4 regions of the Kitasatospora sp. NPDC048194 genome follow, and region 1 is predicted to be linked to each of the others. Evidence: riboswitches for the same ligand, from Rfam matches in the RefSeq annotation. Region 1 holds a riboswitch; each other region holds the start of a gene.
What was found. A riboswitch is a leader RNA that binds a small molecule or an ion and turns the genes downstream of it on or off. The one in region 1 is predicted to bind cobalamin.

Region 1 (7,187 bases):
TCCGTATCGGCCCGAAGGGGCCGTTGACCACACGCTGTCGGAGCTTGGGCATGCCCGGGCTACTCCTGAAGACCGGGTACCGAACAGCGGAGCCGCCGTGACGGCAGCTCCGCTGTTCGCTGAACGATATCGACTCAGAAGTCGTCGTCGAAGGAGACCGAGCCCTCGACGGCCACCTGGTACGCGGACACGCGGCGCTCGAAGAAGTTGGTCAGCTCCTGGACGTTCTGCAGTTCCATGAACCCGAACGGGTTGGTCGACCCGTAGCGGATCGGCAGACCCAGGCGGGCCAGCCGCTGGTCGGCCACGGCCTCCAGGTACTGGCGCATCGACTCGGTGTTCATGCCGGCCAGGCCGTCACCGCACAGGTCGCGGGCGAACTGGAGCTCGGCCTCGACGGCCTCCTCCAGCATCTCGGTGACCTGCTTGGCCATCTCGTCGTCGAAGAGGTCGGGCTCCTCCTCGCGGACCGTGTCCACCACCGACATGGCGAAGTCCATGTGCATGGACTCGTCGCGGAACACCCAGTTGGTGCCGGTCGCGAGACCGTGCAGCAGGCCCCGGCTGCGGAACCAGTACACGTAGGCGAACGCGCCGTAGAAGAACAGGCCCTCGACGCACGCCGCGAAGCAGATCAGGTTGAGCAGGAACGCCCGCCTGTCCTCCTTCGTCTGCAGCGAATCGATGTGGTCGACCGCGTTCATGTACTTGAAGCAGAACTTGGCCTTCTGCGCGATGGAGGGGATGTTCTCCACCGCCGCGAACGCGGCCGCGCGGTCCTCCGGGTCGGGCAGGTAGGTGTCCAGCAGCGTCAGGTAGAACTGGACGTGCACGGCCTCCTCGAACAGCTGGCGCGACAGGTACAGCCGTGCCTCCGGGGAGTTGATGTGCTTGTACAGGCTCAGCACGACGTTGTTCGCGACGATCGAGTCGCCCGTCGCGAAGAACGCGACCAGCCGGCCGATCAGGTGGCGCTCGCCCTCGCTGAGCTTCGCCAGGTCGGCGACGTCCGAGTGGAGGTCCACCTCCTCGACGGTCCAGGTGTTCTTGATCGCGTCGCGGTACCGGTCGTAGAACGACGGGTAGCGCATCGGGCGCAGCGTCAGCTCGAAGCCGGGGTCGAGCAGCATCTTGCGGTCTTCGGGGGTGCTCACTGGCAGGCCTCGCAGGACTCGGGGTTCTCCAGGGAGCAGGCGATGGCGGCTTCCTGCTCCGGGGTGAGGGTCGGGGTGTTGACCGGCACGGGCGCGGCGGCGCGGGCGGTGCCGGACGCGGCCTGGGCGATGCGGGTCGCCGGGCGCGAGCGCAGGTAGTAGGTGGTCTTGAGACCGACCTTCCACGCGTACGCGTACATCGAGCTGAGCTTGCCGATGGTCGGCGCGGCCATGAACAGGTTCAGCGACTGGCTCTGGTCCAGGTACGGCATGCGGGCCGCGGCCAGGTCGATCAGCGCGCGCTGCGGCAGCTCCCAGGCCGTCCGGTACAGCGAACGGACCTCGGCCGGCAGCCAGTTGAACTCCTGGACGGAGCCGTTGGAGTCGCGCAGCGCGTCGCGGGTCTGCTGGTCCCAGACGCCGAGCTCCTTCAGCTCGCGCACCAGGTACGGGTTGACCTGCAGGAACTCGCCGCTCAGCGTCTCGCGCTTGAACAGGTTGGACACCTGCGGCTCGATGCACTCGTACACGCCGGCGATCGAGGCGATGGTCGCGGTCGGGGCGATCGCGAGCAGCAGCGAGTTGCGCAGGCCGGTCTCGGCGATGCGGGCGCGCAGGGCCGTCCAGCGGTCGGCCCACTGCGGGGCGGCCGTCGGGAAGTGGTCGATGTGCAGTTCGCCGCGGGCGGCGCGGGTCTCGCCGTACGCCTCGTGGCGGCCGAGCTGCTCGGCGAGGTCGGCGGAGCGCTCGTAGGCGGTGAGCATGATGCGCTCGGCGATCAGGGTGGAGAGGGTCTTCGCCTCGGCGGAGTCGAAGTCGATCCGCAGCTTGAAGAAGACGTCCTGGAGGCCCATCACGCCGAGGCCGACCGGGCGCCAGCGGGAGTTGGACGTGCCCGCCTCGGTCGTCGGGTAGAAGTTGATGTCCACCACGCGGTCGAGGAAGGTGACGGCGGTGCGGACGGTGGCGTCCAGGCGCTCCCAGTCCATCGCGCCCAGCAGGTCGTCGGCGGTGGCGCCGGCGGCGACGTGGGCGCCGAGGTTGACCGAGCCGAGGTTGCAGACGGCGGTCTCGGAGTCGTCCGTGACCTCCAGGATCTCGGTGCACAGGTTGGAGGAGTGCACCGTGCGGCCCGGCAGCGCGGTCTGGTTGGCGGCCCGGTTGGAGGCGTCCTTGAAGGTCATCCAGCCGTTGCCGGTCTGGGCGAGGGTGCGCATCATGCGGGCGTAGAGGGTCTGCGCCGGGATGGTGCGCACGGCCTTGCCGGCCTGCTCGGCCTTGCGGTACGCCTCGTCGAAGTCGGCGCCCCACAGGTCGACCAGCTCGGGGATGTCGGCCGGGGAGAACAGCGACCAGTCCTCGTTGGCGTTGACCCGGCGCATGAACTCGTCCGGGATCCAGTGCGCCAGGTTGAGGTTGTGGGTGCGGCGCGCCTCCTCACCGGTGTTGTCGCGCAGCTCCAGGAACTCCTCGATGTCGGCGTGCCAGGTCTCCAGGTAGACGCAGGCCGCGCCCTTGCGGCGGCCGCCCTGGTTGACCGCGGCGACCGAGGAGTCGAGGGTGCGCAGGAACGGGACGATGCCGTTGGACTTGCCGTTGGTGCCGCGGATCAGGCTGCCGCGCGAGCGGATGCGCGAGTAGGACAGGCCGATGCCGCCGGCGTGCTTGGACAGCCGGGCGATCTGCGCGTAGCGGTTGTAGATCGAGTCCAGGTTGTCCAGCGGGGAGTCGAGCAGGTAGCAGCTCGACATCTGCGGGTGCCGGGTGCCGGAGTTGAAGAGCGTCGGAGAGGACGTCAGGTACTCCAGGCGGCTCATCAGGCCGTACAGCTCGGCCACCTCGCGCACCGACTGCTCGGAGTCGCCGACCGCCAGGCCGCAGGCGACGCGGAGCAGGAAGTGCTGCGGGGTCTCGATGACCTTGCGGGTGATCGGGTGGCGCAGCAGGTAGCGGGACTGCACGGTGCGCAGGCCGAAGTACTCGAAGCGGTCGTCGCCGTGGGCGTCGATCAGCGCGTCCAGGGCGGCGGCGTGCTTGGCGACGAAGGCCGCGGTGGTGTCGCCGATCAGGCCCTCGGCGTGGCCGACGGCGATCGAGGCGGAGAAGGAGACCGCGCCCTGGCTGTTCGCCTCGTCCACGATCTCCAGGGCGAGCAGGCGGGCGGCCAGCTTCGAGTACTGGGGGTCCTCGGCGATCATCGACGCGGCGGCGTCCACGGCCAGCCCGCGCAGCTCGGCGAAGTCCGAGCCGGCGTGGCGGCCGCGCAGCGCGGCGGCGGCGACATGGCCGGGGTCGACCTCGGTGAGGTCGGCGCTGCGGTCGGTGAGCAGCCGCAGCAGCGCGCCGCCGGGGTCGGAGACCGTCGGGTCGGTGAAGGCGGTACCGGAGCCCTGGGCGGGCAGGGTGGCTGAGGCAGCGGTGGTCAAGGCGCTCTCTCCTGGCGGCGATCGGCGGCGGTGATCGGGTGGCACCGGGCCGATCTGGGCAGGGGAGCACGGCGCGAACGCGGAGCGCGTCGCGCGACGGTGTCTCCCCGGCCCGCCCGCGAGGCCCGGAGGGGTACTGCTCGTGCTGGCGCGGCCTCTGCGGGAGGGCCGTGGCGCACGCCGCCGGCAGGTACTCGGACTCGCGGGCACGGCTGCTGGAGCCGCCCGCACACCGCTGCGGGGCAGTCCCGGATTCCCACCGGGTTCCCCTGCATCGACAGCAGGAGTGAGCATACATGTAGTGGTGTCTCAGTGATGCGGCACCAGATGTTGTGCGGCGCGGTGTGTCGGGGCGATGACCGGCGGTACCGGGCGAGTGGCCGTTCGTGGCCGTCCGGGGCCCGGATCCGGGCGTTCGGCCGGGCCTGATCCGCCCCGGCGCCCGGCCCTGATCCGCCCCCGGTGCCCGGTCTCCACCTGCCCCGGCGCCCGGCCCTCGCCCGCCCCGGCGCCCGAGCCGATCGCACCGTGTCCGGGCCCGGCCGACCCGGCGTCAGGGCCGGCTCCGCCCGGCGCCCGTCCGGGTTTCGATACGGATCGGTCACCGGGGGGACCAGCGGTCAGGGGGATGCCCTACGATCTGGGCGCATGAGCGACGGAACTGGCGTACCTGGGCAGGGGCCGCAGGGAACGCCCCCCGCCGGGTCGGGGGGCGCACCGAATCATCAGCCGCCGGGGACGGGCCCGGTGGCGCCGCCGAGCGGCGGTTTCGGTCCGCCGCCGGCCTCCTACGGGCCGGTGGTGCCGTCCGCGCAGCCGCTCTCGCAGCCCGTTCCGCCGGTGCCGCAGCCGGTCGCGCAGCCGCAGCCCCAGGCCGTGCCGCAGCCGCAGCCGGTCGCGCAGCCGCAGCCCGTGCCGCAGGCCCAGCCCGTCCCGCAGCCGATGCCGCCGCAGCCCCAGCCGGTGCAGCCGATGGCCGCCGCCCCCCAGTGGCAGCAGCAGCCGGTGCCGCCGCAGCGCGTCGAGCCGGACTGGGAGGCGCTGGCGGACCGCAACGAGGCCGCCGCCAAGCGCAAGCGCCGGATGAAGGTCATCGGCATCGTGGCCGCGGTCGTCGTGGTGGGCGGCCTGGTGGCGGGCGGCGCGGTGCTGCTGGGCAAGAAGGACGGCCCCAAGGAGGCCGGCGGCGGCCCGACCCCGGCGCCCACCTCCGGCCGCCCGACCCCCGGTCTGTCGAGCGCCACCCCGGGCGGACAGGCTGACGACCCGTCGAAGCCGATCTGGGAGGCCGCCACCGATCCGGCGCCGCAGGACGCGGGGGCGCTGTTCTCCGCGACGCAGGTGACGATCAACGGCGCGACCTGGATCCGGACCGTGGTCTCGCTGGACCAGCCCTGCTGGGACGGCAACTCCACCACCGGCGGGCTGGGCAAGGTCCTCGGCGACCAGGGGTGCCAGAAGGTGCTCCGGGCGACGTACGTCTCCGGCGACAGCGCGGTGACCGTCGGCGCCGCGGTCTTCGACCACAAGATCCAGGCCGAGACCGCGATGAAGAACTTCACCGGCCAGCTCAAGGGCCTTCCCGCGCCCGGAGCCCCGGCGTTCTGCGCCAACGCCGGCTGCCCCGGCACCCACAGCAGCCTGGGCCGGTACGCCTACTTCACCGTCGAGGGCTCGGCGAAGGGCGGCAACGCCCCCGACGCCACCGCGAGCGCGGCGGCCTCCGGGTTCGCCGAGCACGTGAAGGGCCAGCTGCTGCAGCGGGCCAAGGCGGCGGGCTCCGCGACGCCCGGATCCCAGGGCACGCCGCAGGGCACGCCGGCGGCCACCCCGACCGGCTGACGCGCCGACACCCCCGGTGCGGCAGGAGCGTTCGCCGGGACCGGGGGAGTGTGGCAGGCTCTCACGGAGTCATTCGTACGCGTGTTCCGGTTGCGTCCGTGGGGGTCGGTACCGGCGAGCAACCGGAGGAGCGGTCGTGGCCCTGCCCAATGCCCTGCGCGGCAAGTCCGCCGTCCTGGCCGCGGCCGGGATCGTGGTCGTCGCGGGCACCTTCGCGCTGCTGGGCCGTGACGACCGGGTCGACGGGACCCAGCCGGTGCGGGTGCCGGTGTCGGTCGGTGCCCCCGGGCGCACCCTGCCGCCCGACGTGGGCCGGGACCTCCTCGCCCGGGACCCGCAGGCCTCACCGAACGCCCGCGCCGTCGAGCAGTTCCTGACCGACCTGGAGCGCCAGGCCCGTACCGGGCAGAGCGGCGGGACGGTGATCGGCCAGCACGTCGAGGCGCACAACGAGCGCAACAACCCCGAGTACGGCGACTACCGCGGCACCAAGCAGGTCGGCTACTACTACAAGAAGGCCGCCGACATCACCGGGAAGCTGCCGGGCTTCCTGGAGACCGACCTCGGCCCCGGCTACGGCCAGAACGCCTGGGGCGCGGGCAACCCGCGCTCCTACTCCGCCGGCCGCTGGCCCACCTGCCGGACCGGCTGGCAGTACACCGATGACGCCGTCGACCTGATGGCCGCCGTCTGGTCCGGCCACCCGCGCCCCGACGACGGCACCTACGACAGCTCCGGCGTCCAGCAGAACTGCGACGGCAGCAGCACCGAACTGCCCGACAACGGCGGCGCGCCCGCCGGGATCGTCGGCATGTCCTTCCACGAGCCCTACCCCGGCTCGGACGTCAAGTCCTTCGACCGGGTGCTCTGCGCGAACTCCCCGGCGGCGAAGGACCCGGGCTGGTTCGGCCGGGTCGTGGACGCCGCGCACGACACCGCCGAGTACCGGGCGCTGATCACCGACCTGTCGTACCTGGCCGACCACCTGGAGTACCTGGCCGCCCACGACGTGCCCGTGCTGCTGCGCCCCTACCACGAGATGAACGTGCAGGACTGCTCCCGCAGGTTCTGGTGGGCGGGCCAGAAGCCGGCCGACTACCAGGCCCTGTGGAGGATCACCTACAAGTACCTGGTGGAGACCAGGGGGCTGCACAACCTGCTGTTCGTCTGGACGCCGGTGTCCTGGGACGGCGCCCCGGGCGTGGACCCCTGGGACTACTACCCCGGCGCCCAGTACGTCGACGTGGTCGGGGTCGACGACTACAGCGGCAGCCCGGCGCACCCGATCGGCACCGGCGAGGTGTGGACCAAGCGCTACTACGACGGACTCGCCGCCTACGACAAGCCGCGGATGCTGGCCGAGTCCTTCGCCGTCCCCGTCAACGCCCGCCAGCCGGACACCCTGCGGCGCACGCCCTGGACGATCTGGACGGTCTGGGGGCAGTCGCTCACCGCCGCCAACCTGGCCCCGGACCAGCCGCGCAACGCGGCTGCGGACGTCAACGCGACCTACCACAGCCCGCTGGCGATCACCGGCGGCTCGGGTTCGTTCGGGGGGACCGTCGACTGGGGCGGGCTGCACGTCCGCTGAGATCCACCGGATCCCGCCGGGGGCGCCCGGGGACGCTCCGGGATCCGCCGAACGGGCGGAATTCCGGGTCCCTTGCGGCGTGTGGCATCCTGTGGCGGCGAAACCGAGGGCTGCGTGCACGGCCGGGTGAGGGTCCGAAGGGGCGGGGGTAGGGGATGGCACAGACACGTCCGA
Region 2 (7,187 bases), on a different contig from region 1:
CCAACACCAAGCTCTCGGCGCTGATCGCGCTGACCGTGCTGCTCGCGGTGGTCCTGCGGCTGGCCCGCTTCTCCGCCGTCAAGATGCGGCCCGGGGTGTTCCAGGGCATGCCGTGCCCGATGGGCGCGATGACGGTCATCGCCATCGTGCTGCTCGACCCGCCGTTCCTGCCCGGTCTGCTCGCCATCTTCGGCGCCGCGTACCTCATGGTCAGCCGGATCGAGTACCCGAAGCCGCAGGGGCTGCTGGCCACCGCCACGCTCTGCTGGATCGTCGTCTCGATCGGCTGCCTGGCGGCCTGGGCCACCGGCCTGCCGGGCGGTGACACCCTGATGCACGTGGGTGCCTTCGCCCAGATCACGCTCGCGGCGATGGCGCCGCTGCTGGTCATCCGACGGAAGGTCGGCCAGAAGGTCGGCGACGTCCGCGCCCGGCGGGCGGAGTCGCGCCTCGGCTGAGCCGCACCGCCTCGACGGGAAGGGCCCGGAACCACCAGGTTCCGGGCCCTTCCCCTTTGCGTTGTCCGGCTCCGCTTTGCGTTTCCCGGCTCCGCCCCGGCGGGTGCGCGGCCGGGTGGGCCCGGGGGCTCACGCCCCGCCGGTACGGGCGGTACCGCTTGCTCACGCCCCGCCGGTGTGGACGCTGAAGGCCGAGCGGCGGGCCGCCCGGGCCACGCCCGGGTCGGGGTGCACGCTCGAGACCGCCGTCAGCACCGAGGCCGCCCGGGGGTGGCCGGACTGCCTGGCCCGGGCGAACAGCCGCACCGGGTCACCGGCCGAGGCCCCCTCCACGTGGCCGACCAGCAGCTCCGTCTCGCCGTGGTCCAGCACCGCGGCCGCGGTGTCCACCCACAGCCAGGCGGCGTCCTCGGCGCCCAGCACGTCCGCCGGGGAGACGCCCTCGTCCGAGCGCTCCGCCAGCCACAGCAGCGCGTACGGGCGCAGCACCGGCTCGTCCACCGCGGCCCGGACCGCCTGCTCGGCCGGCCCGCCGGCCACCCGCAGCGCCTCGAAGGCGAGCCCGCGCACCAGCGCGTCGTCGCCCTGGGCGGCCTCCAGCAGCTCGGCCACCGCGCGGTCCGCCGGACGGGCCGCCACCCAGGCGCGGAACTCGGCCCTGGCCGGGCCCGGCGAGTAGTCCGCGCAGGCGTTCAGCAGCTCGAAGGCGCTCTGCTCGATGTGACCGGCCGCGGTCTGGGCGACCGTGCAGATCTCCTCCAGCTTCGCCCGAACCGCCCAGTGGCCCAGCGGGGACAGTTCGGCGGCGTCGTCCTTGCGCAGCACGGCGCCGACCGCCGCCAGGCCGTCCAGCATCCAGTCCAGGACGGCGGCCACGTCGGAGGGCGCGGGCGGGGTGTCGATCTGCGGCTCGCGGCAGGTGCCGCGGACGGCGGAGACGGCCGAGGCGGCGTGCGGCACGGGCGACAGGCCGGGCCCGCCGAGGGCGGCGCCCACCCGGCGCTCGTCCAGGCCTCGGCGCAGCAACTCCAGCAGTTCGCTCTCGGCCACCGGGCCGTCCACCAGGTGGAGGAAGGAGAGCAGTTGGGGGGCCTGGTCCACGGCCTGCCCGGCCAGGACGGCGAACACCCCGCGCAGGGCGGCGGGCGGCACCGGGGCGAGCAGCGTCCAGGCGTCGAACAGCCCGGACCAGCCGCGCACCACGGCCTCGTCGTCGTGCTCCCAGGCGTGCAGGCGCCAGCCGGGGCCGGCTCCGCCGTCGCGGGCCTCCACCAGGCCGACCAGCAGCGCCTGGCCCCAGGCCTTGGCGGCGGCACCGACCGTCATGGCCAGCGCGCGGCCGGCCGCACGGGCGTCCTCCGGGAGGAGTTCGCCGCGCTTGTCGACCTCGTCCAGCTCCCCGGCCCAGCGGGCGATCCGGACGGCGTCGACCAGCATCCGACGGGCCAGCGGCGCGAGCTCGGCCGGCGCGGGGAAGCCGTCCGGCACGGGTACCCGGCCGCGGCCGGGTGCCGGGGCGGGCCCTCGTCGCCGGGGTACACCGGCCCCGCCCGGCCTGCCACCGGAGGGCCGGTGGGCCGTACCGGGGAGACGGGTCACCGTCGCACCGGTACCGATCGTCGGCGGGAGCGGGGCATCACGGTCGCGCGGGTTCCGAGACGTCACGTCGAGCAGTCTTCCCCTTGCACCGGCCTTCTGTCACATCCGGTTGTCCGTACGACCGGGAGACCGGTGGCGGCACCTCCGCAAGACCGGGCAACAGAGGCAAACCGCCTGGCCGGAAACGTGTGGCGGGGTCATGCCAGGGTCGCGCGGGGCGTCGCGGTACTCGTCCGGCCGATCACGGTCCGTGTCGGACGGGCCGGGTGCGGAGCGGCGCGAGGGACGGGAATCCGGCCAGACGGCATGTGCCGGCGGGCGGGTGCCCGGCACGGGAAGTCGGCCGGGCCGACTTCTGGTGCGCGCACAAGGGGCGTGCAGAGCGGGCGCCGCGCACCCGACCGAATCGAACGGGCTTCCGGCCAGGCGGGCTCGCCTCTCGGGTGCTGGGTGAATCCCGGCCCCGACCCCCGGGCTGCCTCAGAGCAGCGGGGTGAGCCAGCGCCGGAGCAGTTCGGTGTAGTGGTCGGGGGCCGAGTTCCACAGCGCCGCGTGCTCCCCGCCCGGGAAGGTCTGGAGGTTGACCAGCTGCGGACGGGCCGCGGCGAGGCGCTGGGCGGCGCCGAAGGGGGCGGTCCGGTCACTCGGACTGTGCAGCACCAGGGTCGGCACGTGCAGGTCCGCGCCCTCGACGAGGCGGGAGAAGTCGGCGAGGTCGACGCCGGTGCGGCCCTCGGCCGCGAGCGCGCCGAGTTCGGCCGCGGCGCCCCTGAAACCGGCCCTGGCGGCCTCCCGGCGGGCCGAGGCGGGCAGGTCCAGGACGGGCGAGTCCAGGATCAGCCCGCTGATCGTGTGGGCCCAGGCCGAACGGGCCGCCGTGTGCAGCGCCATGGTCGCGCCCAGCGACCAGCCGTAGAGGATCACCCGGCCGGCCCCGCGGTCGAGCGCCAGCCGTACCGCCGACTCGACGTCGCGCCACTCCGTCGCGCCGAAGTGGCTGAGGCCGTCCGGGGAGGCGGGGGCGCCCGCGTCCCCGCGGTAGGTGACGGCCAGCACGGGCAGGCCGAGGCGCTCGAGCAGCGGCAGCACGGGCAGGGTCTGCTGGCGGTCGGCCTCCGTGCCGTGGACGAGGATCACCCAGGTGCCGCGCTTGCCCTCGAGGTGCCAGGCCGGGAAGGTGCCCAGCTCGCCGCGGGCGCCGATCTCGGTGAACGGGAGGCCGAGCGCCTCGGCCGGGTCGCCGAGCAGCACCCGGGGGGTGAACCGGACCTCGGTGCCGGGCGTCAGGGTGCCCCGGTCCGCCCGGACCAGCCGCCGGGTGACGCCCCGCTGGTCGCTGTGGAGGATCTCCTCCACCACCGCGTGCCCGCCGTCCGCCCACTCGACCGCCCAGCGCCCGCGCCGCAGGCTCTCCGGGCGGCGGGTGAAGGTGACCCGCCCGGCGGCGACGCTCTGCACCAGGATCGGGCCGCTCTCCTGCAGGGCCGTCCCCGCGCCCGGCCCGGACCCGGGACTGACCATCCGCTCGGAGGCCCGGCGGCCGATCACCAGGACGGCGGCGGCCCCGGCTCCCACGGCGGCGGCCGCCACCACGGCTGCGGTTCCCCAGCGCATATCGTTCCCCGCTCTGTTCGCGGACCGGTCGGTGTTCGTGCACCAGTTCACCGGGGCCCGGCACCCCGCGGCCACCGGACTGGGCCGTCCGGGCTACGAAAGGCCGAAAAACAACGTCCGATCAGACCGGAACGGCCGTCGGCTGGGCCGCGAGGAGTTCCCAGAAGCGGGGGGTGAGGGGCACCGCCGGGGTGCGGGGCCCGCTGGGCATGCCCCAGTGGGCGGGGACGTGGTGCTCCTGGGCCAGCACGAGCAGGACGGCGGCGAGCTCCTGCTCGGCGACGGGGACGAGCCGGGTGAGCGCGCGCAGGTGCGGCTGCCAGCGGCCGGCGACGCACTGGCGCAGCAGGCGGTCGAGCGCCTCGGCGCGGCCGGTGGCCTCGACCAGCTCGGTCAGTCGCAGGCCCAGCACCACGGCGAGGGCGTAGGTCTGCTCCGCGTCCCCCTCCCACCGGCCGGTCAGCTCGGCCTGCTGGTAGGTGGGCAGCAGCATGCCGACGCGCTCGGCGACCGTCTCCGGGGGGAGCTCCCGGGCGATGCGATGGTCCCGCAGCCGGGTCGGGCGGCCGTCCATCAGATCGGCCGCGGAACACCACAGGGCCCGGGCGAGGGCGATGAACTCGGCCTCGCCCGGGCGCAGCTCCCCGCGCTCCCAGGCGAGGACGTGACCGGCCAGGAGCCGTACGCCGTGGGCGGCCATGCCCTCGGCGACCTGTTCGGGGGTCAGGCCGAGGCCGACGCGGTGGATGCGGGCGGCCTCGGGGGAGAAGGGCACCGGAAGGGGGGCGGCGGCGTGGGGCTTTCTGCGGCGCATGGCACCGAACCGTAGGGGCGCCCCTCGGCGCGCCCCCAGCCCCCGAACGCACGAACCGGGACTGACGAGCCCTCGGCCGCGCTGGTCGATCGCACAGGACGGCGCCCCGCCTCCGTGTGGCCGACCACCCCGCCTCCGTGTGGCCGACCGCCCCGCCTCCGTGTGACCAACCCCTCCGTGACCTCGGTTGACGCGTGGAACGGCCGCGTGATGGGATCCTGGGGCCAAACGGAGGCATGGAGAGGAAGCCGGTGCGAGTCCGGCGCGGTCCCGCCACTGTCACCGGGGAGCACGCTCGGAAAGTGCCACGGCGGGCCGTCAGGAGCCGCTGGAAGGCCCGGGAGTGCGTCCGACCCGGAAGCCAGGAGACTCTCGCCCCCGGTACGTCGATCCAGGGCGCGGACCCTGAGTGAGGACACCCACGCGATGCAGGCTGCCCCGCCCCGCCGGCCCCCGAGCTGCCCGCCGCCGTGCGCCCGCTGACCCGCGCCGCCGCCTTCGCGCTGGGCGCCGTCGCGGGCTACGCCGCCGACGCGCGCTTCGCCGACCCGCGCCGCGGCCACCCGGTCGCCCTCTTCGGCAGCGCCGCGACCCGCCTGGAACGGCGCCTGTGGCGCGACGACCGCGCGGCCGGAACGGCGTACACGGCACTGTGCGTGGGCGCGGTCGCGGCCGGCGCGCTCGCCCTGGACCGCACGGTCGGGCGCCGACCGCTGGGCCGGGCGGCGCTGGCCGCGGCGGCCACCTGGACGGTGCTCGGCGGCACCTCGCTGACCCGGGAGGCGCGGACCGTCGGCCGTTCGCTCGCCGCGGGCGACCTGGCGGCCGCCCGGGAGCGGCTGCCGCACCTGTGCGGGCGGGACCCGAGCGCGCTGGACGGGCAGCAGATCGCCCGGGCGGTGGTCGAGTCGGTGGCCGAGAACACCGCCGACGCCGTGGTGAACGCGCTGACCTGGGGCGCCCTCGCGGGCACGCCGGGCCTGCTGGCCTTCCGCGCGGTGAACACCCTGGACGCGATGGTGGGCCACCGCTCGCCCCGCCACGCCCGCTTCGGCTGGGCCTCGGCCCGGCTGGACGACGTCGCGGGCTGGCCGGGCGCCCGGCTGACGGCCCTGCTGACGGTGGCCGCCGCCCCGGAGCCCGCCACGGCCTGGCGGATCTGGCGGCGCGACGGTTCGGCGCACCCGAGCCCGAACGCGGGGCAGGCCGAGTCGGCCTTCGCCGGAGCGGTCGGCGTACGGCTGGGCGGGACGCTGCGGTACGGCGAGCGGTTGGAGCACCGCCCGGTGCTGGGCGCGGAGTTGCGGCCGGTGACGGTGGACGACATCGAGCGGGCCTGCACGCTGTCGCGGCGGGTGGGCGCACTGGCGCTGGGTACGACGGTCGCGGGGCACGTCCTGCTGCGGCTCCTGGGGAAGAGGAGTGGGACATGACGAACGCGCTGCTGGTCGCCGGGACGACCTCGGACGCGGGCAAGAGCGTGGTGACGGCCGGCATCTGCCGCTGGCTGGCCCGCCAGGGCGTGCGGGTCGCGCCGTTCAAGGCGCAGAACATGTCGCTGAACTCCTTCGTCACCGCCGACGGCGCCGAGATCGGCCGCGCCCAGGCGATGCAGGCGCAGGCCGCCCGGGTGGAGCCGGAGGCGGCGATGAACCCGGTGCTGCTCAAGCCCGGAGCGGACGGCCGCAGCCAGGTGGTGCTGCTCGGCAGGCCGGTCGCCGAGGTCGGCGCGCTGGACTACCGGGAGCGCAAGCCCGTCCTGCTGGAACGCGCCCTGGAGTGCCTGGCGGACCTGCGCCGCCGCCACGACGTGGTGGTGTGCGAGGGCGCCGGCTCGCCCGCCGAGATCAACCTGCGCGACCGGGACATCGCCAACATGGGCCTGGCGACCGCCGCCGGACTGCCCGTGGTGGTGGTCGGCGACATCGACCGCGGCGGGGTGTTCGCGGCGATGTACGGGACGCTGGCACTGCTGTCGGCCGAGGACCAGCGGCACGTCGCCGGCTGGTTCGTCAACAAGTTCCGCGGCGACGCCCGGCTGCTCGCGCCCGGCCTGGAGATGCTGCACGGGCTGACCGGCCGTCCGGTGCTGGGCACGCTGCCGATGCTGCCGGGGCTGTGGCTGGACGCCGAGGACTCGCTCGACCTGTCGACGGTGGTCGACCGGGTGGACGGCCGCGGCCCGCTCGGGGCGGACGTGCTGCGGGTCGCCGTGGTGCGCTTCCCCCGGCTGTCGAACTTCACCGACGTGGACGCGCTGGCGCAGGAGCCGGGCGTGCTGGTGCGCTGGGCGACCAGACCGGAGGAGCTGGCCGACGCCGACCTGGTGGTGCTGCCCGGGACCCGGGCCACCGTGGCCGACCTCGCCTGGCTGCGCGACCGCGGCCTGGAGCCCGCCCTGAAGGCGCGGGCGGCGGCCGGACTGCCGATCCTCGGGGTCTGCGGCGGCTACCAGATGCTGGCGCACTCGATCGACGACGAGGTGGAGTCCCGGGCGGGGCTGGTCGACGGGCTCGGCCTGCTGCCGACCCGCGTGCGGTTCGGCGCCGAGAAGGTGCTCGCCCGGCCGGCCGGCGAGGCGTTCGGACAGCGCGTCGAGGGCTACGAGATCCACCACGGGGTCGTCGCCGTCGAGGGTGGCGAGGCGTTCGTCTCCGACGGCCGGGGGCAGGGCCTGGACGGCTGCCGGGTCGGGCCGGTCT
Region 3 (7,187 bases), on a different contig from region 1:
GCGCACCCGCGCGTCCTGGTCCTGGACGAACCGACCTCCGCGCTCGACCCGACCGCCGCCGAGGAGGTGCTCGCCGCGATCACCCGGCTCGTCCACGACCTCGGCGTGACCGTCCTGCTCGCCGAACACCGCCTGGAACGCGTCGTCCAGTACGCCGACCGGGTCGCCTACCTGCCCGGCGACGGCACCGTCGTGCACGGCCCGCCCGCTGAGGTCTTCCGGACCACCGCGATCGCGCCGCCCGTCGTCGGCCTCGGCCGCCTGGCCGGCTGGCAGCCGCTGCCGCTCTCCGTCCGGGACGCCCGCCGCGCCGCCGCGCCGCTGCGGCAGCGGCTCACCGACGCACCGGTTCCTCCGCCGCGCCGGGCAGCGGTGGCAGGGGAGCCGGTGCTGGACGCCCGGGGCGTGGTCGTCCGCTACGGGCCGGTGGCCGCCGTCCGGGACGTCGACCTGTCACTGCGCGCCGGAGAGGTGACCGCGCTGATGGGCCGCAACGGCTCCGGGAAGTCCTCGCTGCTGTGGGCCCTGCAGGGCTCCGGCCCGCGCCAGGGCGGCAGCGTCAAGGTCACCGGCGCCGGGGAAGGGAAGGCCGAGGACCCCAAGCGCCTCCCGGCCGCCCGGGCCCGGCAACTGGTCGGACTCGTCCCGCAGACCCCCACCGACCTGCTCTACCTGGAGACGGTCGCACAGGAACTCGCCCAGAGCGATGTCGAAGCCGACCGGGTCGGCGGCCCGACCGCACGGCAGATCCTGGACCGCCTCGCCCCCGGGATCCCGGACGACACCCACCCCCGGGACCTCTCCGAAGGGCAGAAGCTGGCGCTCGTCCTGGCCATCCAACTCGCCGCCGCACCAAGGGTCGTACTGCTGGACGAGCCCACCCGCGGGCTCGACTACCAGGCCAAGGAAGCGCTCATCGGCATCGTCGACGCCCTCGCCACCGAAGGCCGGACCGTGGTGGTCTCCACCCACGACGTCGAGTTCGTCGCCTCCGCCGCCGACCGCGTCGTGGTGATGGCCGAGGGGGAGGTCGTCGCCGACGGCCCCACCGCCGGGGTCATCGTCGCCTCGCCCACCTTCGCCCCGCAGACCGCCAAGATCCTGGCGCCCCTGGCCTACCTGACCACCCGGCAGGTCGCCCAGGCCATCGCGCCCGCGGGGGCCGCGCGGTGACCGCCGTCCGGATCCCGGCCCGGGCCCGCGTCGTCGTCGCCCTGGCCGCCTTCATCGGCCTCGTCGCCTTCACCTGGCCGTTCGTCGTCGCCCCCGGCAAGTTCGGCTCCAACTACGCCCCGCCGCTGATCTTCGGCGCCCTGCTCGTCCTGGTGCTCACCGTCGTCATCGCCGAGATCTCCGCCGGAGGCATCGACGCCAAGGCCCTCGCCATGCTCGGCGTCCTCTCCGCCGTCAACGCCGGACTGCGCCCGCTCGGCGCCGGAACCGCGGGTGTGGAGACCGTCTTCTTCATCCTCGTCCTGGCCGGCCGGATCTTCGGCCCCGGCTTCGGCTTCACCCTCGGCTGCACCTCACTCTTCGCCTCCGCCCTGCTCACCGGCGGCGTCGGCCCCTGGATGCCCTACCAGATGTTCGGCTGCGCCTTCGTCGGTCTGCTCGCCGGACTGCTGCCCAAGGCCCGCCGCCGCTGGGAAGTGCCGATGCTGGCCGTCTACGGGGCCTTCTCCGGCTACCTGTTCGGCTTCCTGCTCAACCTCTCCTTCTGGCCGTTCTCCACCGACCCGAACAGCTCGATCGCCTACCTGCCCGGCCTGCCCTTCACCGAACAGTGGCACCGCTACCTGCTCTTCGACCTGGCCACCTCGCTGGGCTGGGACACCGGCCGCGCCGTGACCACCTTCACCGCCGTGCTCGTCGTCGGGCCGGCCGTGCTCACCGTCTTCCGTCGCGCCGCCCGCCGCGCCAACTTCGAACCTACCGTGCGCTTCGAGACCCCGGACCCGCCCGGAACGCCGACGGACCCGGGAACCGCCGTACGACACACCGAAACGGCGTCCACCTGAACCGAAAGGCCATCCACGTGCCCAAACGCGAGAAGCCCACGACGACCACGGTGAACGGCGTCGACGTCGTCCTCCTCACCCCCGGCCAGCACGCCGGACTGGAGTCGGCCCGCCGTCAGCTGGGCGGGGCACAGGCACACGTCGCGAGAATGCGCCTCGACCTGCGACGCAGCCAGCACCTGCTCGGCGAGGCCGAGCGGGTGCTGGCCCACCTGCCCGCCGACCAGGCCGAGGCGGCGGGCGGCCACCTGGCCGACGGGCGCGGGATCGCCGACCTCCTCGCGGACATCCGCGCGACCTTGCCGCGCACCCCGGACTTCGAGAAGCAGCCCTGACAGCTGCCACGCGGACGCGGGCGTCGCTGCCGGTGACCGGCCGACACGGCGGCTACCCCGGTCCGGCCAGGGGGCGGGCCTCCTCGAACGTCACCGGCTCACCCGCGCGCACACCGTGGAGAACGTGGGCCAGGACCTCGGCGCCGCGCACGACCCTGGGGCCGGGACGATTGAAGTAGGACGGGCCGTCGAGGACCCATACCCGGTCGTTGCGGACGGCGGGGACCTCGTCCCAGCCCGGCAGGCCGGTGATCAATGGGAGTTCCCGCTCGGTGCGCGCCGGTGGGAAGCCGCAGGGCAGGAGCAGCAGGACGTCGGGCCGGGCGGCGAGCACCTCGTCCCAGGTCATCGGCTCGGTGTGCTGGCCCGCCTTCGCGAGAAGCGGCTGCCGCCCGCCAGGTCGATCTGCTCGGGCACCCAGTGGCCGGCCGGCCAGAGAGGGTCGAGCCATTCCACCGCGACCACCCGTGGACGGGGCAGACCCTGCACGGCCGCCGACACCCGGGCCAGCCGCGATCGCAGCTCCGCGGCGGCCCGTGACGCGGTGACGGCGACTCCCAGCTCCCGTCCTACGTGTTCCAGACATGCGATGACCTCGGGCAGCGTCCGGGGCTCCAGGCTCAACACGCGCGGACCGCCGTCCAGAACCCGTACCGCCTCGGTCGCACCGCTGTAGGACACGGCACACACCTCGCACAGGTCCTGGGTGAGGACGATGTCGGGGGCGAGGGTGGCCATCAGCTCCACGTCGAGGGTGTAGAGCGACGACCCCTGGTGGGCCGCACCGCCGACAGCCTCAGAAATCTCCCGGCTGGTGAGCCGGTCGGCGTCGAACTCACGCGCCGTCACCACGGGGACTCCGGCAACAGCCGCCGGCGGCCAATCACACTCATGGGTCCGGCCGACCAGGAACTCACTGAGACCGAGCGCGGCAACAATGTCCGTGGCGGCGGGAAGCAGGGAGACGATCCGCATCCTTCGAGCCTAGTCTCGGCGTCCGGAAAGTGAACCGTACGACCGGGGTCCGTCGGCGATCGGACGGGCTTGGGCTCGCAAGGGCACGACGGCTTCAAACGACGTCTCAGTATCCGGGCGGTAGAGCGGTTCTTCAGTCAGAACCCAAGGTTCTTCCTCTAGGCTGGTCGTGCAGCTGGTTCGCCCCGTCCTCCAGGCGGGGCGTCGTAAGAGGGAACCCGGTGACGCCTTTCAACTGGCCAGTCCGGGACTGCCCCGCAGCGGTGAGTGGGAACGACCGCCGTCATACGCACTGGACCCGGGACGGGTCTGGGAAGCGACGGCCAGTAGGTGTCCGCCCTGGAACCAGGACGGGCGCGCCCGCGAGTCCGAAGACCTGCCACTGCCCGTGCGCGACCGTTCGCGCGCGGCAATCCGGTGACCTCGAGGGCGGGTCGGCGACCATACCAGGCGGATCCGGCCCGCAATGCACGGTGGCCACCGCCCGGTTTCGTCATCCCTTCGCGCCTTCGTCCGTCTCCGGGTTCTTGAGGAGACAGACTCGCGAAGGAGAGTCCCTTGACTACGAAGTCCGCAGCCGCGGCAACCCTCGCCACCGCGTACGGCTACCCCCGCCAGGGGCGGGGCCGGGAGCTGAAGAAGGCGATCGAGGGCTACTGGAAGGACACGGTCACCGCCGAGGCACTGCTGGCCACGGCCGCCGACCTGCGCCGCGGGAACTGGCAGCAGCTCGCCGACTCCGGTATCGACGAGGTCCCCACCGGTGACTTCTCGCTCTACGACCACGTGCTGGACACCACAGTGGCAGTCGGCGCTATCCCGGCCCGCCACCGCAAGGCGGTCGAGGCCGACCCGCTGGACGGCTATTTCGCCATGGCGCGCGGCACCCAGGACGTCGCGCCACTGGAGATGACCAAGTGGTTCGATACCAACTACCACTACCTCGTGCCCGAGTTGGGCCCCGACACGGCCTTCGCCGCGAACCCGGCCAAGGCCGTCGGCGAGCTGACCGAGGCGCTCGCCCTCGGCCACGACGCCCGGCCGGTCCTGGTCGGGCCGATCACCTACCTGCTGCTCGCCAAGCCCGCCCCCGGCGTCGCCGAGGACTTCCAGCCGCTGACCCTGCTGGACCGGCTGCTGCCCGTCTACGCGCAGCTGCTGGCCGAACTGAAGGCCGCCGGCGCCGGCTGGGTCCAGCTGGACGAGCCCGCCCTCGTCCAGGACCGCTCCCCGGCCGAGTTGAACGCCGCCGCCCGCGCCTACCGGGACCTCGGCGCCCTCGCCGACCGGCCGAAGCTGCTGGTCGCGAGCTACTTCGAACGCCTCGGCGAGGCCCTGCCCGTCCTCGCCAAGGCCCCCGTCGAGGGCCTGGCGCTGGACTTCACCGGACCGGCCGCCGGCAACCTCGACGACCTGGCCGCCGTGGGCGGGCTGCCCGGCAAGCGGCTGGTGGCCGGGGTGATCGACGGGCGCAACATCTGGATCAACGACCTGGAGAAGTCGCTGGCCACCCTGGCGACCCTGCTCGGCCTGGCCGACCGGGTCGACGTCGCGCCGTCCTGCTCGCTGCTGCACGTGCCGATCGACGCCACGCTCGAACGCGACATCGACCCGCAGATCGCCCGCTGGCTCGCGTTCGCCAAGCAGAAGGCCGCCGAGGCGGCGCTGCTCGCCCGCGGCCTGCGCGAGGGCACCGGCGCGATCACCGCCGAACTCGCCGCCAACCGCGCCGACCTGGGCTCCCGCGCCACCTCGCCGATCACCCGCGACCCGGCCGTGCGCGCCCGGGTCGCCGCCGTCACCGGGGCGGACACCCGCCGCTCCCAGCCCTATTCGGTGCGGGCCGAGGCACAGCGCGCCCGCCTCGCCCTGCCGCTGCTGCCGACCACCACCATCGGCTCCTTCCCGCAGACCATCGAGCTGCGTGTCGCCCGGGCCGACCTGACGGCGGGCCGGATCGACGCGGCCGCGTACCGGGAGCGGATGGAGGCCGAGGTCCGCGAGGTCATCGCCTACCAGGAGAAGGCCGGCCTCGACGTCCTCGTCCACGGCGAGCCCGAGCGCAACGACATGGTCCAGTACTTCGCCGAGCAGCTCACCGGCTACCTCGCCACCCGGCACGGCTGGGTGCAGTCCTACGGCACCCGGTACGTGCGCCCGCCGGTCCTCGCCGGGGACATCTCCCGCCCGCACCCGATGACCGTCGATTGGTTCGGCTACGCGCAGGGTTTGACGGACCGCCCGGTCAAGGGCATGCTCACCGGCCCGGTCACCATGCTCGCCTGGTCCTTCGTCCGCGACGACCAGCCGCTCGCCGACACCGCCCGCCAGGTCGCTCTCGCCCTGCGCGACGAGGTCACCGACCTGGAGGCCGCCGGCGCGGCCGTCGTCCAGGTCGACGAGCCGGCGCTTCGCGAGACCCTCCCGCTGCGGGCCGCCGCCCGCCCGGCCTACCTGGCCTGGGCCACCGAGGCCTTCCGCCTCGCCACCTCGGGCGTCCGCGCGGACACCCAGATCCACACCCACATGTGCTACGCCGAGTTCGGCGCGATCATGACGGCGATCGACGAACTCGACGCGGACGTCATCTCCCTGGAGGCCACCCGCTCCCACATGGAGGTCGCCGGAGAACTCGCCGCGGCCGGCTACCCGCGCGAGGTCGGCCCCGGCGTCTGGGACATCCACTCCCCGCGCGTCCCGAGCACCGAGGAGGCCGTCTCGCTGCTGCGGGCCGGCCTCGCGGCGATCCCGGCCGAGCGGCTCTGGGTCAACCCCGACTGCGGCCTGAAGACCCGCGGCTGGCCGGAGACCCGCGCCTCCCTGGACAGCCTGGTCGCCGCCGCCCGCCACCTGCGCGAGGAACTCGCCGGCTGACCGCCGACGTGAGCCCAGGGGCGGGCACGGCAGGAGTGCCGTGCCCGCCCTGGCGGCCTGCCATTGCCTCACGGATGGTCCTGGGAGGCGAGTTGTCGCCGCGAGGAATGGGGGTCGCACATGAGCAAGAGGCCAGCGCCGCGCCGTGTCCGTATCAACGGAGAGGCTCTGGTCGTCCTCTCGGAACGGGAGTACGAGAGCCTGCTGGCCACCCGGCGGCAGGTCGGCGCGAGCAACGCACGGCTGCGCGCGCTGCAGCATGCGCTGACCGAGGCCCTGGCCAGACTGGCGGCATCGGACAACATGGCACCGACCGGTGACGACACCGTGTGACCACGAGCGGAGCTGAGGGCGGAACCGGCATGCGCAACGGGATCAGCCGGCCGCAGACAGGCCGAGGTTCTGGTAGATCTCCGTCGTCACCGTGGAGAAGTTCATGGTCATGAAATGCAGCCCCGGCGCGCCCTCGGAAAGCAAACGGCTACACATGGCGGTTGCGTGATCGATTCCGGCGGAACGGACCGCCGCCGGGTCTTCCTGCAGGCCAAACATACGCTCCGAGAAGTCCGGCGGAATGGCAGCCGTGCTGAGCGCGGGAATGCGATGAAGTGACCGGATGGTGGTCACCGGCATGATTTCCGGGATCACCGGAATGTCACACCCAGCACCCTGGAGAAGGTCACGGAATCTGAGGTAGCTGTCCACGTCGAAGAACATCTGGGTGATCGCGTAATCCGCGCCCGCCTGCCACTTGGTGAGGAAATGGCGGATCTCCGAGTCCCAGTCCGGTGACCTCGGGTGCATTTCGGGGAAGGCCGCGACGCCGACGCAGAAGTCTCCGGACTCCTTGATCAGCCGCACCAGGTCGGCGGCGTACTCGACGCCGTCCGGGTGGCGGACCCACGGGCCGAGCGGGTCGCCTGGCGGGTCGCCGCGCAGCGCCAGAATGTTGCGAACGCCCTGGTCGGCGTAGTGGCCGAGGATG
Region 4 (7,187 bases), on a different contig from region 1:
CGGCGGCCGTTCGCGGGGCGCGACCGGTTACCGGCGGATGCTCGGCTTCAGCTCCAGGAAGCGGGCGAGCAGGCCGTTCACGAAGGCCGGCGAGTCGTCCGTGGAGAACTCCTTGGCGATCTCGACGGACTCGTCCAGGACGACCGCGTCCGGGACGCCGTCCTCCCAGATCAGCTCGTACGCGCCGAGGCGCAGGACGTTGCGGTCCACGATCGGCATCCGGTCGAGGGTCCAGCCGACCGCGTACTGCTCGATCAGCTCGTCGATGCGACGGGCGTGCTGGACGTATCCCTCGATCAGCTCCATGGTGTACTCGCCGACCTGCGGGGTGCCCTCGTCGGGCTTGGGCTCGCGGGCGCGGGCCACCCAGTCGGCGAGGACCTGCTGCGGGTCGACCCCGCGGTGGTCGGCCTCGAAGAGGATCTGGAAGGCCCGGGTACGGGCCTTACTGCGTGCGGCCGACACGGACTTACTTCACCCGGCCGAGGTAGCTGCCGTCGCGGGTGTCGACCTTGACCTTCTCACCGGTGGTGATGAAGAGCGGCACCTGGATCTCGGCGCCGGTCTCCAGGGTGGCCGGCTTGGTGCCGCCGGTGGAGCGGTCGCCCTGGACGCCCGGCTCGGTCTCGGCGATCTCCAGCTCGACGGCCGCCGGGAGCTCGATGTACAGCACCGCGCCCTCGTTGGTGGCGACCAGGGCCTCGAAGCCCTCGAGCAGGTACTTGGCGGCGTCGCCCACGACGGCCGGCTCGACGGTCAGCTGGTCGTAGGTGTCCATGTCCATGAACACGAAGTTCTCGCCGTCCTTGTACGAGAACTGCATGCCGCGCTTGTCGACGTTGGCGGTCTCGACCTTGGTGCCGGCGTTGAAGGTCTTGTCGACGACCTTGCCCGTCAGGACCTCCTTGAGCTTGGTCCGAACGAAGGCCGGGCCCTTACCGGGCTTGACGTGCTGGAACTCGACGACGGACCAGAGCTTGCCGCCCTCCAGCTTGAGGACCATGCCGTTCTTGAGATCGTTCGTGGAAGCCACGGGCGCACTTACTCCTGGATATAGCTGTCAAGGAACCAAGGGGTTGCGTCCTGCCGCCGACCGCCCCGGGGGGCCGCCGTCACAGGGCGAGGAGCTCCTTGGTGGTGATGGTGAGCAGCTCGGGCCCGCCCTCCTCGAAGGGACGCACGACGAGCGTGTCCTCGATCCGGACCCCGCCCTTGCCCGGGAGGTGCACCCCAGGGCCGACGGTGACCGGCACGCGACTGTCCAGTTTACCCATGTCCGAGGGACCGAGGCGCGGCGCCTCCCGGATCTCCAGCCCGATGCCGTGGCCCACCGGGTGCGGGGAGGCCTCGGTGTGGCCCGCCGCCTCCAGGAGCTGCCGGGCGGCCCGGTCGGGCACGCACTGCTCCACGCCCGGGCCGAGGGCCTCCCGGGCGGCGCGCTGGGCCCGGAAGACCAGCCGGTGCAACTCCACCTGCCAGGGAGCGGGGGCGGCGCCGATCACGAAGGTCCGGGCGGTCGAGACGCCGTAGCCGCGGTACTGGGCGCCCATCACCACGGTGAGGAAGTCCCCCTCCTCCACTCGGCGGTCGGTCGGCTGGTGGGCGGGCTGGCCGGAGTGGCTGCCGGTGCCCACCGAGACCGGGAACGCGGCCCGGTCGGCGCCGTGGTCGATCATCCGGCGCTCCAGCTCCATGGCCAGGTGCCGCTCGGTGCGGCCGACCAGGATCGACTCCAGCAGTTCGCCGAGCGCCTGGTCGGCGATCTCGGCGGCGATCCGCAGGTCGGCGATCTCGTGCTCGTCCTTGACCACCCGCAGCCGCTCGACGACCCGGTCGAGGTCCGCCAGCCGGGCCCCCTCCACCAGGCTCCCCACCGCCCGGTGCCGGGTGACGGTCAGGTCGTGCTCCTCCACCGCCAGGGCCCGCACCCCCAGCCGGGCGGCGGCGGCCGCGGCGGCCAGCGCGGTGTCCGACCCGGCCGACACCGGCACCTGGACGACGTCGGCGGCGATCAGGTGCTCCCCGGAGTCGTCCGGCGGCAGGTCGTCCGGCAGGGCCAGCAGGGCCCGGTCCGGGGTGAGCAGCAGCGTGGCCCCGCAGGGCGCGCAGCCCGTCAGGTACCGGACGTTCGCCGCCCGGGTGACCAGCGCCGCGTCGGCCCCGGCCGCACTGCAGTGCTCCCGCACCCGCTCCCGCCGCCCCGCGTACGCATCCGCCATGCGTCGAGCCTACGAACCCCGGGCCCGAACCGCCCGCCGAGCGCCCCCGCGGGTGCGGGAATGGGTGGGGCGGTGGCCGTGTTGTGTCCACTGAAAACGACATCCGTTTCAGCGAAGGCCCGGCCCGGCGTCCCGGTCCGGCGCCGCAGACGAAGGAGGACCCGATGGCCCGCAGCGAACTGCGCCCCGTGATCAGGCTCCGCTCCACCGCTGGCACCGGCTACACCTACGTGACCCGCAAGAGCCGGCGGAACGACCCGGACCGGATGGTCCTGCGCAAGTACGACCCCGCCGCCGGGCGGCACGTCGACTTCCGCGAGGAGCGCTGAGCACACCCCCCTCGAACCCCCTCCCACCAGACAGGAGCTTCCCAATGAAGTCCGGAATCCACCCGAGCTACCGTCCGGTCGTCTTCCGCGACAAGGTCGGCGGGCTCGCCTTCCTCACCCGCTCCACGGCCACCGGCGCGAGCACGGTGGAGTGGGAGGACGGCACCACCTACCCGGTGGTCGACGTGGAGATCTCCTCGGCGAGCCACCCCTTCTACACCGGCCAGTCCCGGGTGCTCGACACCGCGGGCCGGGTCGAGCAGTTCCGCCGCCGCTACGGCGACCGGCACTGACCGGGCGACCGCGACGGCCCCTCCCCCGATCCGGGGAGGGGCCGTCGCGGCACGGCCGCCCTCAGCGCGGCGGCGGGACGGACACCACCATGGTCAGCCGCAGCAGCCGCCCGCCCGCGTTGCGGTAGACGTGGGCGTAGGAGGCGTCGAAGGAGACCGTGCTGCCGGCCGGCACCGGGTGCTCCGTCCCGTCGTGCACCAGGGTCAGCTCCCCCTCGTCGACCCGGATGATCTCCACCGTCCCGGCCGGGTGCGGCTCCGCGGCGTACTCCTCGCCCGGCTCCATCCGCCACTCCCACAGCTCGAGCGGCCCGGGCGCCTCGATGCCGTGCAGCAGGGTGCCGGTCCCGCCGCTCGCGCCGGTCCAGAGCGGGACGGCCTGGTCACCGGGGACGATCCGCACGTCCGGGCCCTCCTCGTAGTCGAGCAGGGTGGCGATCGAGACGCCCAGGGCGTCGCCGAGCCGCACCACGGTGGCCACGCTGGGGTTGGTGCGCCCCTGCTCGATCTGGACGACCATGCCGCGGCTCACCCCCGAGCGGGCGGCGAGGGCGTCCAGCGTGTGGCCGCGTCCGGTGCGCAGCCGCTTGAGGTTGCGGGCGAGGGCCTGGGCGACGAGGTCGGGGTCCGGCACGCTTGACAGTCCTCCGGTGTCCACATCCCGAAAAGTTCAGGATATTGCTCTGCGAAGCTCAGTTCAGTGAACTACGCTGCCGATCCGGCAACGAGTCCATCCGACTGTACTTCGGAGTGCATTGTGCTGTCCTCCTCTCCCGGGCGCCTCCGGTGACCGTCCTGCTCGCCCTGTCCGCCAGCCTGCTCTGCGGCCTGGGCGACTTCGGCGGCGGCGTCCTCACCCGGCGGCTCCCCGCACTGGCCGTCGTGGTCGCCTCCCAGACCGCGGCGACGGTCGCCCTGCTCCTCGCGCTGCCGGCCACTGGCGGCTGGGCCGACCTCTCCCCCGCGCTCTGGTACGCGGTGGCCGCCGGCGCGATCGGCCCGTTCGCGATGCTCGCCTTCTACCGGGCGCTCGCGCTCGGCCCGATGGGGGTGGTCTCCCCGCTGGCCACCGTCGGCGTCGCCGTGCCGGTCGGCGTCGGACTGGCGCTCGGCGAACGGCCGGGGCCGGTCCAGCTGGCCGGGATCGTGGTCGCACTGGCCGGCGTGGTGCTGGCCGGCGGCCCCGAGCGCGGCGGACCGTCCGCCGCCCGCACCGCCCTGGTGCTGACCCTGGCCGCCGCGTTCGGCTTCGGCGCCAACATGGCCCTGCTCTCCCAGGCCTCGGCCGGCGGCGGGCTGCTGCTCGCACTGTGCGCCCAACGCCTCGTCAACATCGCCGTCGGCGGCGCCGCGCTGGTGGTGAGCCTGCGCGGCACCGACACCTCCGCGCTGCTGCCGGAGCTGCGCTCCCGGCTGCCCCTGCTCACCGGGGTCGGGCTGGCCGACGTCGCCGCGAACGCGGCGTACGCGGCGGCCTCGCACGGCGGTTCGGCAGCGGTGGCCGCGGTGCTCGCCTCGCTGTACCCGGTGGTCACCGCGCTGCTGGCGCGCGGGGTGCTGAAGGAGCGGCTGCGCCCGGTGCAGGTGGTGGGCGCCGGCCTCGCCGTGGCGGGCACCCTCCTGCTCGCGTCCCCCTGAGCCGGGCCGCGGCCCACGACCGCGGCCCAGGACCTCGGCCCGCGACGGCTCCGCGGCGACGGCTCAGGGACGTTCGGGCGTCCAGCGCTTCTCGACGCCCGCCAGCTTCCAGTAGGCGATCGCCGCGGCCCACACCACCACGAACAGCCCGGCGATCGCGTACCCGACGTTGTCCAGCGAGATGTCCGCGATGAAGCCGGTGACCGGGTCGGTCAGGTCGAGCTTCTCGTGCAGCACCCCGACCAGCTCGATGGTGCCGATGATGAACGCCACGGCGATCGACAGTCCGGTGATGGTCAGGTTGTAGTACACCTTGCGCACCGGGTTGGAGAACGCCCACTGGTACGCGAAGTTCATGAACGTCCCGTCCAGGGTGTCGAACAGGCTCATCCCGGCCGCGAACAGCAGCGGCAGGCAGACGATCGCGTACCAGGGCAGCCCGGCCGCCGCGCCCGAGCCGGCCATCACCATCAGGGTCACCTCGGTGGCGGTGTCGAAGCCCAGCCCCAGCACCATGCCCACCGGGAACATCTGCCCCGGCCGGGTGATGGAGCGGGTCGCGCGGTTCAGCACCCGGGCCATGAAGCCGCGCGAGTTGAGGTGCTCCTCCAGTTCCGCCTCGTCGTACCGGCCGGCCCGCATCGAGCGGAACACCTTGAGGATGCCGACCAGCGCCGCCAGGTTGAGCGCGCCGATCAGGTAGAGAAAGGCGCCGGAGGCCGTCGTGCCGACCAGCCCGAGCCACTTGTGGGTGGCCGACTCGTCGTCCATCAGCGTGTTCGCCAGCTGGGCGCCGCCGGCCACCAGGGCGGCCATGATGACCACCATCGAGGAGTGGCCGAGCGCGAACCAGAACCCGACCGAGACCGGCCGCTTGCCGTCCGCCATCAGCTTGCGGGTGGTGTTGTCGATCACCGCGATGTGGTCGGCGTCGAAGGCGTGCCGCATGCCGAGGGTGTACGCGGTGATGCCCAGGCCCACCCCGAAGACCTGGGTGCCGACCGCGTACTCGTGGGGCGCGACCAGGAAGACCAGCGTCCCGAAGGCCACCACGTGCATGGCCAGGATCACCGCCATCAACCCGGCCGTGCGGACGGTGTCCTCGCGCTTCCATCTGAACGTGGGCAGGACGGAGGGGGCCGCCTCGGTCGGGACGGCGGTTTCGGGCAGGGTCATCGTCGGATCACGCTCCAGCACCTCGTGGAATGACTTCGTGAGATGCCGTGGCCGGTCTCCTGGCTTACGGGGCTTCCGCACCCGCCTTCCCAGGCGCACGAGGCGCCCAGTGGCACATGGGTACGGACGACTGTCCCCCGATCACAGTGGCGAGGGCCGCTCCGGACTGGGACCCCTGAGGGTCCGTCACCGGTCTTCCCGAGCACCACGGCGGGCTACACCGTAGGGCTCGTGCTTCACCCTCGCAAGGTTGCGCACCTGTGCAGGTGTGCAGGATCACAGGTCACCGCCTGCGAGAATGTGGGCATGCATCTCGTACCGGCCGACCGCGCGGGCCACCGCACCATCGACGGGCACCGGGTCTGCGAGGCCATCGCCGCGATCGGCGACACCGCGCACGTCCGGTCCTGGGCCGAGCGGTTCTCCCTGCTCGCCGACCCGGGACGGCTCGCCCTGCTGCTCGCCCTGCACCGGGCCGGCCCGCTCGCCGTCAGCGACCTCGCGGTCGCCACCGGCATGCGCGACCCCGCCGTCTCCCAGGCCCTGCGGCTGCTCCGCACGGCCGGCGTGGTCACCGGGGACAAGGACGGACGTGTGGTGCGCTACCGGCTCGTCGACGAAGGCATGCGCCCCCTCCTCGACGAGTGCGCCGCCGCCGAGCACCACGAGCCGACCGCCGCCGCGGGCTGACCGGCCGGATCGGCCTGCCCCGCGCGGCGCCTGACACGGTGTTCGCCGGCGCACGCGGATCCCTTTGCCGGACTCCCCCGGCCGGTCGACCCGGCCCACGGACTGGGCGCCCGGACCGGCCGCTCAGGCCACCTGGCAGGTCGGGCACCAGAAGAGGTTGCGGGCGGCGTGCTCCTCGGTCCGCACCTCCGTGCCGCACACCAGGCAGGGCATCGCGGCGCGGCGGTAGACGTAGACCTCGCCGCCGTGGTCGTCCACCCGCGGCGGTCGGCCCATGGCCTCGGGGGTGTGTTCGGGCCGGACGGTGTCGATGCGCCCGGCGGCGACGCCCTCGCGCATCAGGGCGACCAGGTCGGCCCAGATCGCGTCCCACTCGCCGCGGGTGAGGTCGCGGCCCGCCCGGTGCGGGTTGACGCGGTGGCGGAACAGCACCTCGGCGCGGTAGACGTTGCCCACCCCGGCCAGCACCTTCTGGTCCATCAGCAGCGCGGCGACGGTCGTACGGCTGCCCGATATCCGGCGCCAGGCGGCCTCCGGGTCGGCGTCGGCGCGCAGCGGGTCCGGACCGAGCCGGGCGGCCACGGCGGCCTTCTCGGCGCCGGTGACCAGCTTGCAGGTGTTGGGGCCGCGCAGGTCGGCGTAGCCGTCGTCGTTGGCCAGCCGCAGCCGGACCAGGCCGACCGGATCGGGCGCCGGGCCGGTGCCGAAGGTGAAGCCGCCGTAGAGGCCGAGGTGGACGTGCACCCAGGCACCCTCCTCGAAGCCGAGGAAGAGGTGCTTGCCGGTGGCCTCCGCGCCGGTGAGCAGCTGCCCGTCGAGCACCTTGGCCTCGTCGGCGAACC

Region 2: another riboswitch for cobalamin. It lies ahead of ACGF07_RS29630 (cobalamin biosynthesis protein); the one in region 1 lies ahead of ACGF07_RS01435 (ribonucleoside-diphosphate reductase subunit alpha).
Region 3: another riboswitch for cobalamin. It lies ahead of metE (5-methyltetrahydropteroyltriglutamate--homocysteine S-methyltransferase); the one in region 1 lies ahead of ACGF07_RS01435 (ribonucleoside-diphosphate reductase subunit alpha).
Region 4: another riboswitch for cobalamin. It lies ahead of ACGF07_RS15740 (HoxN/HupN/NixA family nickel/cobalt transporter); the one in region 1 lies ahead of ACGF07_RS01435 (ribonucleoside-diphosphate reductase subunit alpha).

Annotation. Positions count from the first base shown of each region.
Region 1 covers NZ_JBIDAK010000001.1:276,562-283,748, forward strand. Annotated here, with positions in the region: gene ACGF07_RS01425 (hypothetical protein) at 1-52, opposite strand, end outside; gene ACGF07_RS01430 (ribonucleotide-diphosphate reductase subunit beta) at 135-1,130, opposite strand; gene ACGF07_RS01435 (ribonucleoside-diphosphate reductase subunit alpha) at 1,151-3,556, opposite strand; cobalamin riboswitch at 3,748-3,881, opposite strand; gene ACGF07_RS01440 (hypothetical protein) at 4,328-5,422, shown strand; gene ACGF07_RS01445 (glycoside hydrolase family 26 protein) at 5,559-7,013, shown strand; gene ACGF07_RS01450 (hypothetical protein) at 7,169-7,187, shown strand, end outside.
Region 2 covers NZ_JBIDAK010000034.1:15,064-22,250, reverse strand. Annotated here, with positions in the region: gene ACGF07_RS29650 (CDP-alcohol phosphatidyltransferase family protein) at 1-458, shown strand, start outside; gene ACGF07_RS29645 (hypothetical protein) at 621-1,946, opposite strand; gene ACGF07_RS29640 (alpha/beta hydrolase family protein) at 2,538-3,671, opposite strand; gene ACGF07_RS29635 (transcriptional regulator) at 3,793-4,485, opposite strand; cobalamin riboswitch at 4,726-4,857, shown strand; gene ACGF07_RS29630 (cobalamin biosynthesis protein) at 4,956-5,918, shown strand; gene ACGF07_RS29625 (cobyric acid synthase) at 5,915-7,187, shown strand, end outside.
Region 3 covers NZ_JBIDAK010000004.1:183,872-191,058, forward strand. Annotated here, with positions in the region: gene ACGF07_RS07790 (ABC transporter ATP-binding protein) at 1-1,173, shown strand, start outside; gene ACGF07_RS07795 (ECF transporter S component) at 1,170-2,018, shown strand; gene ACGF07_RS07800 (hypothetical protein) at 2,036-2,353, shown strand; gene ACGF07_RS07805 (ABC transporter substrate-binding protein) at 2,406-2,702, opposite strand; gene ACGF07_RS07810 (hypothetical protein) at 2,699-3,328, opposite strand; cobalamin riboswitch at 3,488-3,727, shown strand; gene metE (5-methyltetrahydropteroyltriglutamate--homocysteine S-methyltransferase) at 3,887-6,202, shown strand; gene ACGF07_RS07820 (hypothetical protein) at 6,323-6,535, shown strand; gene metF (methylenetetrahydrofolate reductase [NAD(P)H]) at 6,578-7,187, opposite strand, start outside.
Region 4 covers NZ_JBIDAK010000011.1:19,895-27,081, forward strand. Annotated here, with positions in the region: gene nusB (transcription antitermination factor NusB) at 28-465, opposite strand; gene efp (elongation factor P) at 470-1,033, opposite strand; gene ACGF07_RS15715 (M24 family metallopeptidase) at 1,113-2,219, opposite strand; gene rpmG (50S ribosomal protein L33) at 2,384-2,548, shown strand; gene ACGF07_RS15725 (type B 50S ribosomal protein L31) at 2,593-2,841, shown strand; gene ACGF07_RS15730 (helix-turn-helix domain-containing protein) at 2,903-3,475, opposite strand; gene ACGF07_RS15735 (DMT family transporter) at 3,628-4,479, shown strand; gene ACGF07_RS15740 (HoxN/HupN/NixA family nickel/cobalt transporter) at 4,543-5,655, opposite strand; cobalamin riboswitch at 5,687-5,880, opposite strand; gene ACGF07_RS15745 (metalloregulator ArsR/SmtB family transcription factor) at 5,962-6,345, shown strand; gene ACGF07_RS15750 (DNA-formamidopyrimidine glycosylase family protein) at 6,469-7,187, opposite strand, start outside.